Regions from separate parts of the Bacillus sp. 9.4 genome, predicted to be linked through region 2. Evidence: riboswitches for the same ligand, from Rfam matches in the RefSeq annotation. Region 2 holds a riboswitch; the other holds the start of a gene.
What was found. Region 2 has a riboswitch for S-adenosylmethionine ahead of mtnW (2,3-diketo-5-methylthiopentyl-1-phosphate enolase). Riboswitches for the same ligand answer to the same signal wherever they lie in the genome.
Positions count from the first base shown of each region.

Region 1: it holds a riboswitch for S-adenosylmethionine, as region 2 does, so the genes downstream of both, ACZ07B_RS16475 (5-methyltetrahydropteroyltriglutamate--homocysteine S-methyltransferase) here and mtnW (2,3-diketo-5-methylthiopentyl-1-phosphate enolase) in region 2, are expected to answer to the same signal.

Region 1 covers NZ_JBVFMU010000004.1:132,688-140,505, forward strand. The annotation lists gene yxjM (two-component system sensor histidine kinase YxjM) at 4-1,224, shown strand; gene yxjL (two-component system response regulator YxJL) at 1,211-1,867, shown strand; gene pepT (peptidase T) at 1,917-3,149, shown strand; gene ACZ07B_RS16460 (hypothetical protein) at 3,255-3,383, shown strand; gene ACZ07B_RS16465 (hypothetical protein) at 3,673-3,936, shown strand; gene ACZ07B_RS16470 (LURP-one-related/scramblase family protein) at 4,065-4,553, shown strand; SAM riboswitch class I at 4,619-4,725, shown strand; gene ACZ07B_RS16475 (5-methyltetrahydropteroyltriglutamate--homocysteine S-methyltransferase) at 4,808-5,941, shown strand; SAM riboswitch class I at 6,010-6,116, shown strand; gene ACZ07B_RS16480 (5-methyltetrahydropteroyltriglutamate--homocysteine S-methyltransferase) at 6,194-7,330, shown strand; gene ACZ07B_RS16485 (3-hydroxybutyrate dehydrogenase) at 7,382-7,818, opposite strand, start outside.
Region 2 covers NZ_JBVFMU010000002.1:547,079-554,896, forward strand. The annotation lists gene kinD (sporulation kinase KinD) at 1-1,083, shown strand, start outside; gene ACZ07B_RS09305 (hypothetical protein) at 1,111-1,542, opposite strand; gene spo0E (aspartyl-phosphate phosphatase Spo0E) at 1,628-1,885, opposite strand; gene ACZ07B_RS09315 (YkvA family protein) at 2,088-2,408, shown strand; gene mtnD (acireductone dioxygenase) at 2,449-2,985, opposite strand; gene ACZ07B_RS09325 (methylthioribulose 1-phosphate dehydratase) at 3,000-3,629, opposite strand; gene mtnX (2-hydroxy-3-keto-5-methylthiopentenyl-1-phosphate phosphatase) at 3,587-4,294, opposite strand; gene mtnW (2,3-diketo-5-methylthiopentyl-1-phosphate enolase) at 4,291-5,508, opposite strand; SAM riboswitch class I at 5,593-5,693, opposite strand; gene mtnE (methionine-glutamine aminotransferase) at 5,732-6,928, opposite strand; gene ACZ07B_RS09345 (carbon-nitrogen family hydrolase) at 7,023-7,802, shown strand.

The sequences.
Region 1 (7,818 bases), on a different contig from region 2:
AGCATGAACGGACAAACTCCGGCTCGGCACTACTATAAGAAGCTTGTGCCGAGCCTTATTCTCATTTTGAATTGCATACAATTTTTATCTCACCCAGCCAAAGCTGATCCCATTTTGTTAGCATTTGTATTTGCGGTATACTTAGCATTCATTTGGATCATTCCCTATGTGGTATCCACTGCTGTTAGTTTGAGCATATTCATCGGACTCTGGCTCCTGACCGATTTCTTTTGGGCTGTTTCCGGCCAAGAGCAGGGTGCCGCCTATTTTTTGATTGTATTTTTAATGATATATGCCGCCTTTAGACTCCCTTCACGGCTATCCTTGATCTTCACAGCATGTTTAATTGGAGGCAACATATTACTCCTATCCTCACATGGAGGAAGCTTGAATACCATCATCAGCAACATCTCGATCATGATCGGACTCTACGTCTTCTTCTCCTCCATGCGTTTCAGACGAGAAGCGAGAAAGGAGGCTGAACGGAATCATGCTGAATTGGCAAAAATGCATGTGCAGTTGGAGCATGCTCATAAAGAACTCCAGAAAGCGCATGCAGAGCTGCAGGAGGCTTCTGTTCTTTCATTAAGGTACGCGGTCCTTGAGGAACGTACAAGAATCGCCCGCGACATTCATGACAGCATCGGACACGAGCTGACTTCTGTGATTGTTCAGCTTCAATCTCTTCCCTATATACTCAAAAGCAGCAAGGAAGATTCAGAAAAAGTCATTCAAAATGTACTGAGTGTCGCCAGGGAATGTCTTCAAGAGGTACGGTCTGTCGTTCACCAAATGGGCCGTAGTGAATCGATGGTGGGGCTTACCGCTTTGCGGGGGCTCATTCATCAAGTGGAGGAACGGAGCGGCTTGCACGTTTCTTTAGATACTGCCGGACTGTCAGAAGAGTCTTGGCCTCCAAACGTGAGCGAAACGATCTACCGCATCTTGCAGGAAGCGCTGACCAATATCATTCGTCACGCCAACGCTTCCCATGCGGCGGCCGTCATTTCTAACGACAAGTCCCATCTCTATGTCACAATCACCGACGACGGACTATTCACCGGCATCCTTACTTATGGATTTGGCCTGACAGGAATGAAAGAGCGCGCAGAAAAAGCAGGCGGTTCCCTTACTTTCAGTGCCGTACAGCCGAGCGGCCTGAAAATTGAGCTGTCATTGCCGCTCATGACAACGAATAAGGAGCAAAAAGATGAACAAAGATAAAATACGCGTCGCGCTTGCCGATGATCAGCCGCTTGTGCGTGAAGGCTTCCGCTACGTCATCAACGCACAGACGGATATGACGGTTTCTGGCGAGGCCGGCGACGGTCACGATATTATAGCACTCGCAAAACAAACAAAACCCGATGTCATCCTCATGGATGTCCAGATGCCGCGTTGCTCAGGCATCGAAGCGGCGAAAGACATTATGTCCGCACTTCCAAATACAAAGATAGTCATTTTAACCACCTTTGACACGGAAGAATACGTATTTGAAGGCATCCGTGCGGGCGCAGTCGGCTATCTACTGAAGGATACACTTCCTGAGGAGTTGATAGATGCGATTCGCGCTGCGGCGAGAGGCGAGGCGATTTTCCGTACAGTCACAGCTGCTAAAATTATCAGTGAGACATTTCGAGCGAAGCAACAGCCCCATGCCGAAGAACTGGCAGAGCCGTTCACCAAAAGAGAGCTTGAGGTTCTTCAGCAAATGGCCTACGGACTGAGAAATGAGGATATTGCTGAAAAGCTTTTCGTCAGTGAAAGCACTGTGAAAACCCACGTGCACCGCATCCTGCAAAAATGCAATGCCCAAGACCGGACACAGGCAGTCGTATTTGCCATTCGAAACGGTATTGTGCAATAGAAATCTCTCATCCCGCCATGCTAAAATAAGACAAAGGAGATGATTGGAAATGAAAGAAGAAATCATTGAACGGTTTACTACATATGTAAAAGTCGACACACAGTCCGATGAATCCGTTGACACTTGTCCTTCCACACCCGGCCAATTGACATTAGGAAACATGCTCGTTGATGAATTGAAGTCCATCGGCATGCAGGATGCAGCCATTGATGAAAACGGCTATGTCATGGCAACTCTTCCCTCCAATACTGAAAAAGACGTGCCGACAATCGGCTTTCTCGCTCACGTCGACACCGCTACAGACTTTACCGGCAAAAACGTGAATCCGCAAATCATCGAAAGCTATGATGGAAAAGACATCGTTCTCAACAAACAGCTGCAGGTCACCCTGTCACCTGATCAATTCCCTGAGCTGTCCGGCTATAAGGGCCATACACTCATCACCACAGACAGCACCACCCTTCTCGGCGCAGACAATAAGGCCGGTATCGCTGAAATCATGACAGCCATGGATTACCTCATCAAACACCCTGAAATCAAGCACGGCACAATCAGAGTCGCCTTTACGCCTGATGAAGAAATCGGAAGAGGGCCGCACAAATTTGATGTGAAACGGTTCAATGCATCCTTTGCCTACACGGTTGACGGCGGGCCGCTCGGCGAGCTTGAATACGAAAGCTTCAATGCCGCTGCCGCAAAAATTACGATTAAAGGCAACAACGTACATCCCGGAACAGCTAAAGGGAAAATGATCAACTCTGCGAAAATCGCGATGAAGCTGAACAGCCTGCTGCCGGCAGACGAAGCGCCTGAATATACGGAAGGCTATGAAGGCTTCTATCACCTGCTGTCGATTCAAGGAGACGTAGAGGAAACAAAGCTCCACTACATTATTAGAGACTTTGACAAAGAGAATTTCCAAAACAGAAAAGAAACAATGAAGCGTGCCGTTGAAGAACTTCAAAACGAATACGGGCAAGACCGGATTCTGCTGGATATGAACGACCAATACTACAACATGAGAGAGAAAATTGAACCTGTCATCGAAATCGTCAACATTGCCAAGCAAGCGATGGAAAACCTCGGCATCGAACCGAAGATTTCCCCCATCCGCGGCGGCACCGACGGATCGCAGCTGTCCTACATGGGGCTTCCGACGCCAAACATCTTTACAGGCGGGGAAAACTTCCACGGCAAATTTGAATACATCTCAGTTGATAATATGGTCAAAGCCGTAAATGTCATCGTTGAGATTGCAAAGCAGTTTGAAGCGCAAGCCTAATGCCAAAAGCCAGTCCAAAAAAAGGACTGGCTTTTTTGTGTGAAAATGAAACATTTTAAACGCGTCCTCCGTAAAACAAGTATCAACAAATGAGGAGGAAAAACAATGACAAAACATGCAATCGCTGCAAAGAGTCTCTTGAAAAAATGGATCATTTCCAGGCCGCTTAACATGCAAAAGAAATCCAGCCCATTTCAAAAAATCAGAAAAATGTTCAAACGCTTCTTCAAATAAAACATTCAAATCCCCAAGATACAATCTGTATTCACCCGTACCGCCCAAATGCTCCGAAATTTGGGTTTTTTGTGTTCAATTCCGCAAAATAGGGTATAAACCAAACAAGCAAGAAAACAGCACCCAAAAACAGGCAATTTGAATTACGAAAACTTAGGTTAAAAGTTATATAAAGGAATTTATTTTATCGTCGATAGTAACTATAGAACCAATCATCAACAAGAGCAAACAGCGTGATTCAAGACTATTTTCAGGTCATCAGGTTATACTGTTTTAGAGGGACAGTTTCTTGTTATTTATTGATTTAGAATTTTTTGAATACTTTTTGGCATTTTATCCGTACAATAGAGAGTACCAAAACTTTTTTTGGGAGGTATGTAATATGATCCTATTTATTATCATCGCATTATGTGGCTATCTTCTTTTTTCTTTCAGCAAGGACAATCGCCGCAAACCGCAAAAGACAAGCCCTCTGCCAGCAGCCGCACCTCATCACAACAACCTAATCGACCTTGACGCCATCCGCCAAAAACGCCGGATGCATCTTTCCTAATTCTATATTTCAAACGAAAAGGCTGCTGAATCACGCAGCCTTTTAAAATTGTTTTGATTTAGAGCCTGAAACCTTTTCGCCACCTATCCGTAATTTCATACAAGGCAAACCCAAAGGAGACTTCAGCAATGATCGAGTTATTTATGAAACAAAAAATGTTCTCATTTAAAGATGCATTTCACATTTATGACCGGGATGAACAAGAAACATTCAAGGTGGAGGGGCGTTTTTTCTCGTTAGGAGACTCATTACAAATGACAGACTCATCTGGGAAAACGCTCGTTTCCATAGAACAAAAACTAATGTCTTTATTGCCGCGCTATGAGATTTCAATTGGCGGGAAAACAGTTTGTGAGGTAACGAAGAAAGTAACGTTTTTCAAACCGAAATTTGTGATTTCCGGGCTTAACTGGGAAATCGATGGTGATTTATGGAGGGATGAATTCCAGCTGACGGACGGGGAAAATGTCCGGATGTCAGTGAGCAAAAAGTGGCTAAGCTGGGGTGATTCCTATCACTTGGAGATTGCAAACGAGGAAGATGTTCTGATTTGCACTGCCATCGCTATCGTGCTTGATATGGTTTTATATAACGATGAAAATGAAAGTATTCTCTAAAAAACATTGACAATTGATCCAAAAGTAATAATATTAAGATAATTGAAATCTGAATATGAAGTTTTACCTTATCAAGAGAGGTGGAGGGACTGGCCCTATGATACCCGGCAACCGCTGTTTCAAACAGAATGGTGCTAAATCCTTAAGAACATTGCGTTCTTGCAGATGAGGCGGAGATTTGATCGTTCAAGCTCTTCCTTACACAAAGGAAGAGCTTTTTACATGCTCAATATTTCAGAAAAGAGGCGAATAACATGGCTCAACAAACGAATGTTGCAGGACAAAAAACAGAAAAACAACGCAAAGCACCTTTCCGCGCCGATCATGTCGGCAGTTTGCTTCGTTCCGTTCCGGTAAAGCAAGCCCGGCAAAAAAAAGCGGCTGGTGAGATGACAGCAGAACAGCTTCGTGATATCGAAAATCAAGAGATCATCCGCATCGTGGAAAAACAAAAAGAAATCGGTCTCGATGTGGTAACAGACGGGGAATTCCGGCGTTCTTGGTGGCATTATGACTTCCTGGAAGGGCTTGACGGTGTGGAACCGTTCATCCCGGCTGAGGGGATTCAGTTCCATAACACAAAAACGAAAGCGCGCAGCATCAAAGTGACGGGAAAACTCGATTTTACGAGCCACCCAGCGCTTGCTGATTATCAATTTTTACATGAGATTGCCGGTAACGCGACGCCAAAATTGACCATTCCCAGCCCAAATATGCTGTTTTTTGGCGAAAAGGCGGATAAAGGGATTTATGACGATCAAGAGGAATACTTTCATGATCTGGCCCAAGCGTACAAAAAAGCAATCAAAGCCTTCTATGATGCTGGCTGCCGTTATCTCCAGCTTGATGATACGTCATGGTCTCTCTTCTTTGAGGAAAAAGGCAGAGAGGTTGTCCGGGCGCTCGGCGGTGATCCAGAAACATTGCCAGCCATATTTGCCAAAACAATTAACGATGCCGTCGCAGACCGGCCTGACGATTTAACGATCACAATGCACATTTGCCGCGGCAACTTCCGCTCAACCTGGGCGGCATCAGGAGGGTACGACGCTGTAGCGGAAACGATTTTGGACGGCTTAAACCTTGACGGCCTGTTCTTGGAATACGATGATGACCGCTCCGGTAACTTTGATCCGCTCCGTTTTGTGAAGCGCAAGGATCTGCAAATTGTGCTCGGCTTGATCACATCGAAATACGGCGAGCTTGAAAATCCTGAGGATGTGAAACGCCGTATTAATGAAGCCGCGCATTTTGTCAGCTTGGACCAGCTATGCCTGAGCCCGCAGTGCGGTTTCGCCTCTACAGAAGAAGGCAACCTTCTGACAGAGGAGCAGCAATGGGCAAAGCTTCGCCATGTCATCGACATTGCCAACGATGTGTGGAGATAATCTATCATTGACAGAAATAGAAAATGTGTGAATAATAGATACTATCAGAAAATTTCATAAAAAGGTTTTCCTTATCAAGAGAGGTGGAGGGACTGGCCCTGCGATACCCGGCAACCGCTGTTTAACAGAATGGTGCTAAATCCTTTAGAGCAATGATTGCTCTTGAAGATAAGGTTGAGATTGTCACGCAAGCTCTTCCTTATCCAAAGGAAGAGCTTTTTTATATTTGAATGGAAAGAAGGAATGGACAACATGTCACAACAAACAACACCCGCAGAACAAAAATCACTTCAAAGAAAAAAACCGCCGTTTCGCGCGGATCAAGTCGGAAGCCTGCTGAGATCTGAGCCCGTTAAAAAAGCGCGGCTGCAAAAAGCGGCCGGCGAAATTACGGCTGAGCAGCTTCGCCAAATTGAAAACGATGAAATCATCCGCATTGTGGAAAAACAGAAGGAAACCGGCCTGAACGTCGTGACAGACGGTGAATTCCGCAGAGCGTGGTGGCACTTTGATTTCCTGGAAAACTTAGATGGCGTTGAGCCGTTTACTCCTGAGCACGGAATCCAATTCCATAACGTACAGACAAAAGCACGCGGCATTAAAGTCACAGGTGATATCGACTTTTCAACTCACCCAATGCTTGAAGATTATTCATTTCTCCATAGCATTGCCGGTGACGCGACGCCAAAGATGACGATTCCAAGCCCGAATATGCTGTTTTTCCGCGGAAAACTGGAAAAGGATGCGTATAAAAAAGATTATCACCTTTTCCAGCATGATGTATCCAAAGCATATAAAAAAGCGATTCAAGCGTTTTATGACAGAGGCTGCCGCTACCTCCAGCTCGATGATACAGCGTGGGCCGTTTTCTTATCAGAAAAAGGCTTAAAACAAATCGAAGCGTTCGGAACAACGCCTGATGAGCTTCGCCAGCTGTTTGCGAAATCTATTAACGACGCGATTGCAGACCGCCCGGATGACTTGACGGTAACCATGCATATTTGTCGCGGCAACTTCCAGTCCACTTGGACAGCGGAAGGCGGCTATGACGCAGCAGCCGAAACCATTTTTGACGGCTTGAATCTTGACGGACTTTTCTTAGAGTATGATGATTCACGCTCAGGCGGATTTGAGCCGCTCCGTTACGTAAAACGGTCTGATCTTCAGCTTGTTCTTGGCTTAGTGACATCTAAATTCGGTGAGCTTGAAAATCCGGATGACGTGAAACGCCGTATCGAAGAAGCATCCCGTTATGTAAGCTTAGACCAGCTTTGCCTCAGCCCTCAATGCGGATTCGCTTCAACTGAGGAAGGCAATAAGCTGACTGAAGAACAGCAATGGGCGAAGCTCCGCCATGTGGTTGAGATCGCTAATGATGTTTGGAAATAAGCAAAGAAAAAACACACTTGATTCCCTAGCGGAGCAAGTGTGTTTTTTATGTCATTGTGCGGTGTAGCCCCCATCAAGGACGACAGCCTGCCCAGTGACGCCCTTCGCCTTCTCGCTTGCCAAAAACACGGCATAATCCGCAATTTCCTTGACGGAAAGCAGTCGCTTTTGCGGCACAAGCGGAAAAATGACTTGTTCAAGTACAGAGTCGTAAGGGACATTTCTAGTTTTCGATAGATCGCTAAGCTGATTGCGTACAAGCTGGGTATCGACATAACCCGGACAGAGCGCATTGACTGTTATGCCGTGGGGCGCGCCTTCCAGCGCCCCTACTTTTGTGAGTCCAATGACGCCGTGCTTGGCGCTATTGTAAGCGGATTTCCCTGCAAAGCCGACTAAACCATTAACAGACGCGATATTAATGATTCTGCCAAACTGCTGTTTTTTCATGATCGGAAAAACATGCTTCATTGCAATAAAGGGGGCCG
Region 2 (7,818 bases):
GATAGTTATTCGAGCAGAATTACTGGTCAGCCAATTTTCACAATTTGTGTGCCTGTTTTGGACTCAAAACGTAATGTGACAGATTATCTTGTCGCAGCTATTCAAATTGATTATTTGAAAAATCTCATTAACTTACTAAGCCCTGATGTTTATATTGAAGTTGTGAACCAAGACGGGAAAATGATTTTTGCGAGCGGACAAGCCTCTCATGCAGAGGATCAGAAACCTGTCAGCGGATATCTGGATGATATCAGCTGGAATATGAAAGTCTATCCGAACCCGGTCACAATAGAAGAACTGACGAAAAGCCTAGTGCTTCCGCTTTCATGTATTATTGTTCTGCTGAATATCCTTTTTATTCTCGTGCTGTATTATTTGCTGAAGCGGCAGACCCAGCTGGAGCGCTCAGAAAATGAGGCGCAAAAATTAGAGCTGATCGGGACGCTTGCTGCCAGCACAGCCCATGAAATCCGTAACCCCCTCACCGGCATAAGCGGCTTTATTCAGCTGTTGCAAAAGAAATATAAAGGTGAGGAAGATCAGCTTTACTTCTCCATTATCGAACAGGAGATAAAGCGCATCAATCAAATAGTGAGTGAGTTTCTCGTTCTCGGCAAGCCGACAGCTGAAAAATGGGAGCTGAACTCACTTCAGGACATTATCGGAGAGATTATGCCGATCATTTATTCTGAGGGCAATCTATACAATGTTGAAGTCGAATTACAGTATTTAACCGAGCAGCCCTTACTCGTAAAATGTACAAAAGATCATATTAAACAAGTGATTTTAAATGTAGCAAAAAATGGCCTCGAGTCAATGCCTGAAGGAGGCAAACTAACGATTTCCCTGGGAGCTTTAGATAAAAAAGCCATAATCAAAGTTGTGGATAACGGTGAAGGGATTTCTCAGGAAATGCTGGATCACATCTTCCTTCCCTTTGTTACTTCTAAAGAAAAAGGAACCGGTCTCGGCCTTGTTGTTTGTAAACGGATCGTGCTGATGTACGGAGGCTCTATTCATATTGAAAGTGAAGTGCGAAGAGGCACAGAGGTGACAATCACCCTCCCCGTATCCGCATCATAGCCCCCCTGACCATGTCAGGAGGGTTTTTTATCTTCGTGATCGGGCATTGCCATTCGATTTGCTTGCTGGTCTTCCAGAAAAAAGGATTTTGATGAAACGCAACAGCATTTTCAAAAGCAAAAAAAACATAAAAAATACTAAAAAACCCTTTATACCTTCCGTGGCATCTAAAAACTCCATATTCCCTCTCCCCGTGACCTTTTGCTGAATCTCAATCGCAAATACGATGACAATGATGACTGTAACGGTGTAGATAAAGGACAAGGCTGTCATACTCCATTTAGAAAGCCATGTAAACACAGCGTGAGTGACGCCGAAAAAGAATATGCCAAAAATGCCGATCACCCAAAAATGCATTTCTTTGTCAGTTAAATGAATGCCAAATATTTCGCATAAGGAAATAAAAGCATCATGAAATTGATTGACCATTTCGGTAATGAGAATCGCCAGTTCTTTCATTAGTTCCCTCTTTCATATGAATTTTTCCCAGAAAAAAAGAGCGCTTCCGAAAAGCTCTCTCTTTATATATGCATCTGATAGGCCGCTATTTATTTGCATCATATGCTGGCATAACATCTCTGCGGGGCCACAAGCCTAATTTCTTTACAAGGCCTTGAATCCCTTGGGAATGTTCGTTTTCGTGCATAAGCTGGTGATATTCATTTATTAAACAATCCAGCTCCTGACTGTGCCTGATCGTGTCATGCCCTGTAAATCCCTGCTTTCTAGCGACATCTATCATTAACTTTCTTTTTTCATCAATAGACACCAACAATCTTTCTTGTTCAGAAGAACCGCCCATTCACTTCACCCCTCGCCGCTAAGAAATAGGAAACAAGTTTGATTGGGTTATTGTGCATTATTACAGATTATACTTTATTTGTAAACATATTTTCATTAAATAAGTTAATTTTTCAGGTATAATAGATATATTGATAGGATTAGAAGAACAATACCCAGGTGAAGAATATCTTAAACACGCCGCCAGGCAGGAGGTATGCCCAATGAAGAAAAAGAAAGCAATTATGCTCGGAGCGGCAGGCGGAAAAGCAATTTTGAAAAGGAAAAACCGAAAAAAATGTATTCAGCACATCACTACTTTTTTTCAGATGCTTCGCGATTGGCGAAATGGCGACTACCCTCGTTCACAGGTTAAAACACTTTTGCTGTTAACTGCCGCAATCCTGTATATCGTCATGCCGCTCGATATCATTCCAGACGTAATCCTCGGTCTTGGATTCATTGACGATGCAGCTGTTTTAGGTTTGATTTGGACACTGATTAAAAAAGAACTGTCACAGTATGAAAAGTGGCGTTTGCAATAAATATAAAAAGCCCCGTTCGATGAACGGGGCTATCTCATGCTTATTGATTCACGCTGTCTTTTTCATAAATCGGAACCCAGCCTTCAGTTGTGACAAAAATTCTCACCGCGACAACTTTGCGGTCCTCCTGAAGCGTGAAGTAATGGCGGATATTCTCAGGCACAGAGATTAAATCTCCAGGGTTTAAACGGACATCAAAAAACGTGTCGTCCTTGCCTTGAATGACAAAAATACCGTGTCCGCTTACAATAAAACGAACCTCATCGTCTGTATGGTGATGCTCTCTTTTAAAGTTTTCAAGCAGTTCATCAAGTTTCGGATTGCTGTCTGACAATGAAATAACATCCTGGGCTTTATAGCCGCGGCGGGTTGAGATATCTTTAATTTCAGTTTCGAAGGTATCTAGAATTTGCTGTTTTTCTTCTTCTGTCAGGTCATATTTCTCTGAGAGATGTTCCGGAAGCTTCGTGATATCCCATTGCTCATAAATAACCTCTTGACTGTCCAGAAAGCTTGCTACTTCCTCTTGATTTTCAATCGTTGTATTTGCCTCATCATGAATTCGAATTGTAGCCATTTCAATTCCTCCTTTTATTTAACCAGCTGATGCTGGAGTGTTTTCAATTTCAAATGGTAGCTAAACAAAAATTCATACGCTTCAAGCACTCTTTTTGCCTCAAATGCTGTTCTCCCCCAAGCCGTAATACCATGATTTCGGATCAGAACAGCTCCTGAATCTTCTGAAATCTCTTCCGCAAACAGTACCGCAAGCGTCGGGATATGTGCCGGATTTTCTATAATCGGAATGGTCACTTCTGCGTTCTCTTCCCACAAGCCGAGTGCTTTTATAATTTCCTGGCCTTTGAATGTGATTTTCTTTTGGTCTCCGTATAACTCTGAAATCACATTATTGTTTACCGTATGGACATGCAGGCAGCATCCGGCATTGGTTTTATTGTACAAATGTGTATGCAAAAGCGTTTCTGCTGACGGTTTCAGAGAATGCCCGCTTTCAGCAGGCTCTCCGTTTTGATCAACCAGCAGAAAATCTTCAACCGTCTCTTTACGTTTATCTTTTCCGCTTGCAGTGACGAGAAATGTTAAAGGCTCATCTGTAACCTTAATTGACAGATTACCGCTAGTCGCCGGAAACCAATCTCTCTCTGCCAATTCCCGTTTTACTTCAGCGAGCTCTCGCCAGCGTTCTTGTTTTGCAGCCATTCCTGTACCTCCTTTACATTCTCAATTTCCTTTCTGATCTCATAAAAATCTTGATACGGAAGATGATTGAGGTTTTGCTCCCGACATTCGTTTAATAAATAATCCCTTGCAAAGCATAGGTCAGACAGCTTTGCTGCCTCCACATCTGTAACCGAATCACCGATCATGATGATATATTGGTTCGGTTCAGAAAGTTCATGGATGACCGACGGCTTACAGCACCCGCATTGATTGCTGCATGTGCCCTTGCAGGAATGAGGCCAGTCAATATGGATATAGTCATTGTCAAATGAAGCATGGTTGCAATAAATGCGGTCTTTCTCCACAATGCCTTCAAGCAAAGGATATACAAAAAAGTCCATTCCACCGCTTATGACATAAAACGGAATCTCGTGCTCATTGATAAATGCTACAAATTCCCGAAAGCCTTCCCTGATTTTTGCATCTTCCAATACAAAACTTGTAATCTCTTCTTTTAAACGGCTGGGCAGAAGGCCGAACATCCGCCCGACACCTTCCTTGATCGACAGCGTTTTGGAAAGTACGCCGTCTTTTAATGCCACCCACTCTGGGGGAGCAAATGTTTTCATGATATTTATAATGTTGTCGTTCATCGTGATTGTTCCGTCAAAATCACAAATAATAAAAGGTTTTCGAGTCGTCATACGGCTTCAACCTTTCCCCATTTATCTAGCGCAAGCTTAAGATCCTTGCATTGTTCGGCTTTTTCATCAATCGGCTGGGCCTCTAGGACCGCATCAATAATGGCTCTGAACGCTCGCCCCCCGCCTTGGGCACCGTTCGGATGTCCATGTACGCCTCCTCCGGCGTTAATAATGTGGTCTATGCCGAAATCACGCATTAATAGCGGAACCATGCCGGGATGAATGCCTGCTGACGGAACAGCAAATGTTTGGTTAAAAGCATCCTCTCTCACACATTCTTCATGAATCGCCAGTGCATCTGCTCTTGGAAGCGCAACCGAACCATATGGAGACGGAAAGAGGCTGAAGTCAGCACCGCAATATCGGTTTAATTTTCCGAGTAAAAGAGCGTGAGAAAAACCGTAAAACGGAGAAGACGTAAACGCTCCGCTCACTGCTGGATGCGCCATAATCGGAACTGGGATTTCAGGATCTTCCGCAAGGCCTTGCATAACGTCCAAGCCGTAAGCGAAGACATTAAACAAAAGCGCATCCGCTCCCAACTCGGCGGCGCGTCTCGCTTTGTCTTTCAGATCAGCCGTACGTCCGGTCAAATTCACCGCATACAGCGTTTTATGTCCAGTTTGTTCATACGTTTCTTTCAATATTTGCTTTCCTTCTGCAATTCTTGTTTCAAAAGGCGCTAGACCAGTCTCAAAGAAAATTTCATCGTCTTTAATCAAGTCAACTCCGCCAAGCGCCTGCTGCCGGAGCTGTTCTTTAATATCACTCAGGTCCCTTCCGATTACGCCTTTAAATATGCTCATTAACAGCGGTCTCTCAAACTCTCCCAGCAGCTTCCGGATGCCGTATACGCCAAACTTCGGTCCCGGCAGTGCACGCTTAAATGCTTCAGAGAAGTGAAGATCGATTAATTTGATTTTTCCGTCTAGGGACAGCTTGCCAAACACTGTTGTCAGCAAAGTCGGAATATCCTGAGAGAAATTGATTTCAGGATAGGCAATTGTGATGACCGCTTGTTTTTCTGATGCAGCAGTTCCCTCTCTCTCCTCAACTTTTATCACCCGCCCCTTGTGCTTTTGCATTTGCTCCTGTTTTACAAGGGGCAGATCAGTCCAGGAGCCTACTGTCAATCCTGTTGCGATTTGTTCTGCTTTCTTCTCTGTATCGGCTCCCGGTTCGGTCAGGAGATATGTCGCTAATAACTCACTCATGCCAGAGCTCCTTTCATTTTCATCCATATCAAAAAACCTCTTCAAACTGCAATCGCGTCTAAAGAGGTTTCGTTTCTCGTCCGAATCTTATCTCTCAGCCGCCAGCTGCAAGAATTAGCACCGTGCTTTATAAGTCGGTTGCCGGGCTTCATCGGGCTCGTCCCTCTGCCTGCTCTTGATAAGAAAATATAGATTTTATAAATTATTTTGAATTATCCCATCGTTATAAGGTCTTGTCAATGCTTTTTTGGGTAAACAGGTTCAGTTTGCCAATTCGATAAGCGGCTTCCTTAAGTCTTTCTTCACTTGTTAAAAGTCCGACTCTGACGTAGCCCTCGCCATATTCACCGAAGCCGTTTCCAGCCGCAACCGCTACATTCGCTTTTTCCAGCAAAAGATCTGAGAACTGCTCAGAAGTATAGCCTTCAGGCACAGGCAGCCATGCAAAAAAAGAACCTGCGGGAGCTGTTACATCCCAGCCGATTTCCCGGCATGCCGTGATCCAAGCGTTTCTCCTGCTCTCATATCTGGCATTTTGCTCTGCCACACACGTCTGATCGGCTAACAGTGCCTCTGCTGCAGCCTCCTGAGTTGCTCCGAAAAGACTGACAAACATATGGTCTTGATAAAGATTGATCGCTTCAATGACCGAAGCGTTTCCGACGGCAAAGCCAACCCGCCATCCTGCCATATTATACGTTTTTGACAGCGTGTAAATTTCAATTCCGATATCCTTCGCACCTTCAGTCTGCAAAAAGCTGAAAGGCTTGCAGCCGTCAAATCCTACAGCGCCGTAAGCAAAATCGTGAACGACGCAGATTCCGTTTTCAGCCGCAAAACGCACGGTATCTTCAAAGAACTCGGAAGTAGCAACAGCTCCAGTCGGATTATTCGGATAATTCAAATACATCAATTTCGCCTGTTCCCTTACTTCAGCGGTTATGCTGCTGTAATCAGGGAGAAACGCCCTGTCCTTTACGAGCGGCATCATTTCCATCTTTGCTTTTGCAAGTGTGACACCCGACCAGTAATCAGGATAACCCGGATCGGGAACTAAAATCGTATCACCAGGATTCAACAAGCATTGCGGGAGCTCGACTAGACCCGCTTTTCCGCCGAATAATACAGCGACTTCGGTTTCCGGATCCAGATCAATGCCGTATTCTCTTTTGTAAAATGCAGCAGCCGCTGACTTCAGACGGTATGAGCCGCGAAAAGACGAATATTTATGATTCTCAGGATCAGCAACAGCTCGTTTCATCTCCTCAACAATATGTTCAGGAGTCGGCTGATCTGGATTTCCCTGTCCCAGATTGATAACGTCATGTCCTTCTGCGAGCTTTCGGTTCACTTTCTGCACCAGAGAAGCGAAGAATTGTTTAGGCAATTCCTTCAATACATGAGACTGTTCAAATTTCATCTATTCTCACCTTCTAAAAAAATCTTGAAATGATAGTCCATCATCATATATGGTTAAATGAAAAAAGTAAAGAAAAATTTGGGGTGTTAAAAAGATGAAATGGACGATATCTTGTCTTCAATTTGATATTTCATACGGAAAACCTTCGGAAAATATAAAAAAAGCTGAATTTTTCATCGAAAAAGAAAGCAAACATGCTGATGTTCTTGTTCTGCCTGAATTATGGACGACCGGATATGATCTGGCCAATCTTGATGAACTCGCTGATGAAGACGGCCGCTCCGCTCAGAGCTGGCTGAAGAAAACGGCAAAAAAACATGGTGTTCATATTGTCGCCGGATCGGTCGCTGTCAGAAAGAATTCTGATGTTTATAATACAATGTACATCGCGGATAAGGAAGGGCAAATCATTAAAGAGTACAGAAAAGCCCATCTTTTTCAGCTGATGGATGAGCATCTGTATTTATCAGCCGGTTCCGAAGACGGATACTTTGAGCTTGACGGCGTCAAAAGCTCAGGATTGATCTGTTACGATATCCGTTTTCCGGAATGGATCAGAAAACATACGACAAAAGGCGCCAACGTGCTGTTTATTTCTGCGGAATGGCCTCTTCCCCGCCTTGATCATTGGAAAAGCCTGCTTATTGCGCGGGCCATTGAAAACCAATGCTTTGTCGCAGCCTGCAATTGTACCGGTTCAAATCCGGATAATGAATTTGCAGGACATAGCCTGATTATTGATCCATGGGGGCGTGTACTTGCTGAAGGCGGCCGGGAAGAAGGCATAGTCCGAGCGGAAATCGACCTTCAAGAAAGCGCAGAAGTTCGGGAGAGCATTCCTGTTTTCGATGATATCAGAAAAGATTTATATTAAAAAATATATTGACAAC